Regions from separate parts of the Paenibacillus sp. 01T431 genome, predicted to be linked through region 2. Evidence: predicted binding sites of a transcription regulator. Region 2 holds the regulator's gene; the other holds the start of a gene.
The links. The regulator NrdR, encoded in region 2, represses ribonucleotide reductase genes. The targets are predictions, from matches to a motif close to AACACNATATATNGTGTT.

Region 1: AC1DM9_RS11335 (adenosylcobalamin-dependent ribonucleoside-diphosphate reductase) is a predicted target of NrdR. The motif match lies at 1,298-1,315, and genes of this name have one in related genera.

What each region holds. Positions count from the first base shown of each region.
Region 1 is NZ_JBFTPT010000005.1:283,256-285,719, forward strand. It holds gene AC1DM9_RS11330 (DEAD/DEAH box helicase) at 1-1,100, opposite strand, end outside; gene AC1DM9_RS11335 (adenosylcobalamin-dependent ribonucleoside-diphosphate reductase) at 1,357-2,464, shown strand, end outside.
Region 2 is NZ_JBFTPT010000009.1:199,747-202,210, reverse strand. It holds gene AC1DM9_RS18255 (FMN-dependent NADH-azoreductase) at 1-338, shown strand, start outside; tRNA gene AC1DM9_RS18250 (tRNA-Ala) at 649-724, opposite strand; gene nrdR (transcriptional regulator NrdR) at 768-1,250, opposite strand; gene AC1DM9_RS18240 (alpha/beta-type small acid-soluble spore protein) at 1,394-1,612, shown strand; gene AC1DM9_RS18235 (lytic transglycosylase domain-containing protein) at 1,720-2,286, opposite strand; gene coaE (dephospho-CoA kinase) at 2,283-2,464, opposite strand, start outside.

The sequences.
Region 1 (2,464 bases), on a different contig from region 2:
ATAGGGGAGTCCTCAGACGTCTTCTTAAATAGATTAACAAGCGTTAGAAAAACCGCATCTCGGCTGCTGCAAACTTCACGCTGAAGGGTAACGAGTGAAAGCATGCTCGATAAATCGCCGCCGCTTTCTTCATACCGTTCCTTAACGAAGCCAGTCACCGCGTCGTACAGCGCTTTCTCTTCTTCCGAGAGAGTAAGCGGTATATTTTTGACAAAACGTTTCGTGAAATGAATGCCGCCGTCCCCGCGCCGATTCCGAATCATGACGCCGGAGAGTGCTTCCTGCAGCTGATCTTCATTTTTCGGAAGCCGCTTGTCGACAACAAAGTTTGCTGCAAATTCACTTTGACCGCCGAGCTGACCAGGCTTGAGCAGCGTAATGAGATTGAACAGCTCGTCCATATCGTTTTGGATTGGGGTAGCTGTAAGGAGCAAGCAATATTTTTTGCGTAAAAGATTAGCAAACTGATAGTTCGTCGTTTTCTTGTTTTTCAGCTTATGTGCTTCATCGATGATGATGATGTCATAATCTGTTCCAAGCACAATCTCGCGATGCGGATCACGTTTTGCGGTATCGATAGAAGCGACAACTACATCATATCCCCATGTATGCTCCTTTTTCTGGGCTACGGCAGAGATGCCGAATTTCTGATTAAGCTCACGCACCCATTGAAGCACAAGGGAAGCGGGGACAAGAATGAGAATACGCTTAGCTAAACCGCGCACAATATATTCTTTGAGCACGAGTCCTGCTTCGATCGTTTTGCCAAGGCCAACCTCATCGGCTAAAATCGCACGGCCGCCCATCTCATGCACCACTTTGCGCGCTGTGCTGATTTGATGTGCCATTGGCTCGAAGGCTGGAAGAGATCGCAAGCATAACAATTCTTCGAAGCTTTCAATTCGTTTCGCTTGCTCGGCCTCCATAGCGAGCTGATATAACGTCCAATCATCCCATGGGCCACCTTTTGTTAAACGGTTTTGCAGTTCTTCAAACCAAGAGCGGTCATGCTGCAGCTCAACTAAAGGATGAAGCTTGCGAGAAGTAAAGCCAGTGCCTGCTTCTCCTGAGGCAGCCTGCGGCGTCGTCTGAAATGTCATCTAGTACAGCTCCTTCCGCAGTAAAAGGGATAAGTTGTTATTAGTATTGCCTTTTCATCTAATATTAATAAGATGCTGCTTAAAAAAGAGGATGGACTAGCAATATAACGAGAGTGGGCATGTAAGCGGACAGGTTTGCTAAATTTCGCCACAAACGAGCATGAAAATCAATATGTAGTATAGTATAATGGTTTTATGACACAATATATTGTGCTAAAAGCATATCTGATCTTACCTATGCCTTCAGCACGTTAGTATGAGGGAGGAAGCAGCTGCGATGGAGATGTCTGGTGGAAATCGGCTTGAGGGCCTTAGTGAAAAAATCTTTTTGGATCGATATGCGTGGAAAAATGCAGATACGAGTAAAACGGCGATCGGCGATATCGTGCTTGTTCTAACGAAGGATGATCCGAAATTTCCTGTCAAGGAAGTCGGAGAAGTTATCGCCCGTGATGGCAGCAAGGTTACCGTAAAGCTTAGAAACGGCGAGCATGTGGAGTCTACAACAGAGAAACTTACGCTTACGATTGAAAAAACGCCTGAGGAAATGTGGGATCGTCTTGCAGATGCGATGGCATCCGTTGAAGATGGATCAGAGAAGCAAAAGGAATGGCGGGACAAATTCAGATATTTATTAGATGATTGGAAGCTGGTACCAGGCGGGAGAATTGCAGCGGGGGCTGGAGCTAGTGAAGAGCTAACGCTATTTAATTGTTATGTCATCCCCTCACCAAAGGATAGCCGTGGAGGCATCATGACAACGCTCACGGAGATGACTGAAATTATGGCGCGCGGCGGCGGCGTTGGGATGAATTTATCTTCGCTGCGACCTCGAAGAGCGATAGTTGCAGGCGTGAACGGTTCATCGAGCGGTGCTGTATCATGGGGCGGGCTGTTCAGCTATGCAACGGGACTCATTGAGCAGGGCGGCAGCCGCCGAGGTGCCTTGATGCTTATGATCAATGATTGGCACCCGGACGTATTAGAGTTTATAACGGTCAAACAAACGATGGGGCAAGTGACAAATGCCAATCTGTCGGTATGTATCAGCAACGCTTTTATGCGGGCTGTAAAGGAAGATTTGGAATGGGAGCTCGTATTTCCAGATACCAAAGATACAGAGTATAACGAGCTATGGACCGGCGATCTGGATGCATGGCGCAAGCTTGGCAAAAAGGTTATCCCCTACAAAACGGTGCGCGCTCGTGAAATATGGCAAGCGATTATTGAATCCGCATGGAAGTCAGCCGAGCCTGGCGTTGTCTTTATGGAGTATTATAATCAAATGTCGAACAGCTGGTATTTCAATCCCATTATTAGTACGAACCCTTGCGGTGAACAAGGCTTGCCGGGCTGGGGCGTCT
Region 2 (2,464 bases):
TCCCATTATGGAACCTAACAATCCCAGCTGTGCTACACACATATATTGATTATTTAAACCGAGCAGGTAAAACATTTAAATATACACCAGACGGTCCAGTAGGACTTATGGGGAATAAGAAAATTGCATTATTAAACGCTAGTGGCGGTGTATATTCTGAAGGACCAAAAGCTGACGTTGAAATGGCTGTTAAATATGTAGCAAGTATGATGAGCTTCTTCGGAGTAAATGATATAGAGACAATTGTGATAGAAGGCCACAATCAATTCCCAGAAAAAGCAGAAGAGATCATTGCGAATGGTCTTGAAAAAGCTCTTAAAGTAGCAAGTAAATTCTAACTAGTAAAACAATTATCACTGAATATGGCAGTATCAACACTTTTATAGTGGTGGTACTGCTTTTTTATTGGCTTTTCTTACTACTTTCCTTCGATGCCCACTCATTTCATTACGTCCGCACGGACTGAACCCTGGGGGATCGAAATTCTGATTATATTTTCACAGATATTATCCGTATGAAGCAAAGCATAGCGGTAATTTCGATGCCGTGCTCCTACACTGACGCTTCGTGCGCGCGATCTGCCCCTTGCTAGGCTCCACCAAATAATAAAAAAACCACTTCAACAGAAGTGGTTTGAATGGTTTATTATGGTGGAGCCTAGGGGGATCGAACCCCTGACCTCATCGCTGCCAGCGATGCGCTCTCCCAGCTGAGCTAAGGCCCCAAATGACGACAAGATTGATCTTAGCACAGGGTCGTCAAAACTGTCAATCTTTATCTATCATACCATTGAGCGGGTGTTTGGACAGCAAATTATTGAGCTCCTTCATGAACATATCGATGTCCTTGAATTGGCGATAAACAGATGCGAACCTGACATAAGCTACCTCATCTACAGGATAAAGCTCGTTCATAACGATTCCACCAATATCGCTGCTATCAACCTCGGCATGTGCCGTTGTGCGCAGCTCCTTCTCAACCTCGGATACGATTACCTCTAGACGCTCCACTGGTACCGGACGCTTCTCGCAGGCGCGGATAAGACCCCGCAATATTTTGTCACGGCTGAACTCTTCACGGCTGCCATCTTTTTTGATGACGATCAGAGGCGTCTCTTCAATCATTTCGAATGTCGTGAAGCGGCGGCTGCACTTTTCGCATTCACGGCGGCGACGAATGGATTTGTTTTCGTTGGCCGGTCTGGAATCTAATACTTTCGTTCCGGCATAGTCGCAGTATGGGCATTTCATGATGCGTATTGCCTCCTTTCTTAGTCGCTTMAGCCTCAAAAATGGACTCTTCGAAAAAAAAATTTAATTTCCATGTAATTCCTGTAATGAAGTTCAGATTTTTGCACATAATACTTTTACCAACCGCAAGGAGGTGAACATACATGAGCGCATCCCGCAGCAGTAACCAATTGGTAGTGCCACAAGCGACAGCTGCCCTTGACCAAATGAAATATGAAGTTGCTCAAGAGCTAGGCATCGCAATTCCGCAAGACGGATACTACGGCAACATGGCTACAAAAGACGCAGGCTCCATCGGGGGATACATTACCCGTCGCCTAGTGCAAATTGCCGAGCAATCCCTTGCTGGTCAATACAAATAATGATTCATTAAAAGTTGTATGAATAACCGAAGCTTTGGCAGGGCTCGTCCATGAAGAGACGAGCCTCCAAGGCTTCATTTATTTTCGTTATCGTTAAGGATCATCCATTAAAGACTCGGATATAAGTCCTTATACTTATTATAATAGTAAATGACTCGCTGCACATAGTGTCTAGTTTCTCCAAACGGAATTTCTTTAACCGATTCGATCGTTCCATCCCAAGTCCCCGAGTCAAGCCACTTGCGAACATTTCCTGGACCCGCGTTGTATGCAGCAATTGCAGCTATCTTATTTTGATCAAATTGTTGATTAAGAGATCTTAAATACCACGCGCCAACCTCAATGCTAACGTCTGCACGATTCATAAGCATATCATCCGTTACGGCTTGAAATCCTGCTTTTTGAACGACCCATGCAGCCGTATCAGGCATAATTTGCATTAAGCCCAGTGCACCCTTCTTCGATTCCTTGCCTGTCTGAAAATTGCTTTCACTGCGAATAATCGCGGCCACTAAATGCGACTCAATGCCATAGTTAGAAGCACTTGCACGAATGTCTTCTTTGTAATGAACCGGATACATCCACTCCGCAAGCCAATCTGATTTGAGAAATAAAATCGTCAATAAACCAAGCAGCAGGACGAGCAGCACCCTTTTCTTTTGGAATACCCTCATGGCATACACTTACTTTTCCAAAATTCATCCAGCTGACGCTTCGTCTCCTCCAGCGATCCGCTGTTATCGATGACCCAATCCGCTTTCAGTCTCTTTTGCTCAATATCCATTTGCAGTGCGATGCGCCGGCTTGCTTCTTCTTCAGGCAAATGGTTTCGTTCCATTAAGCGCTTTTTCT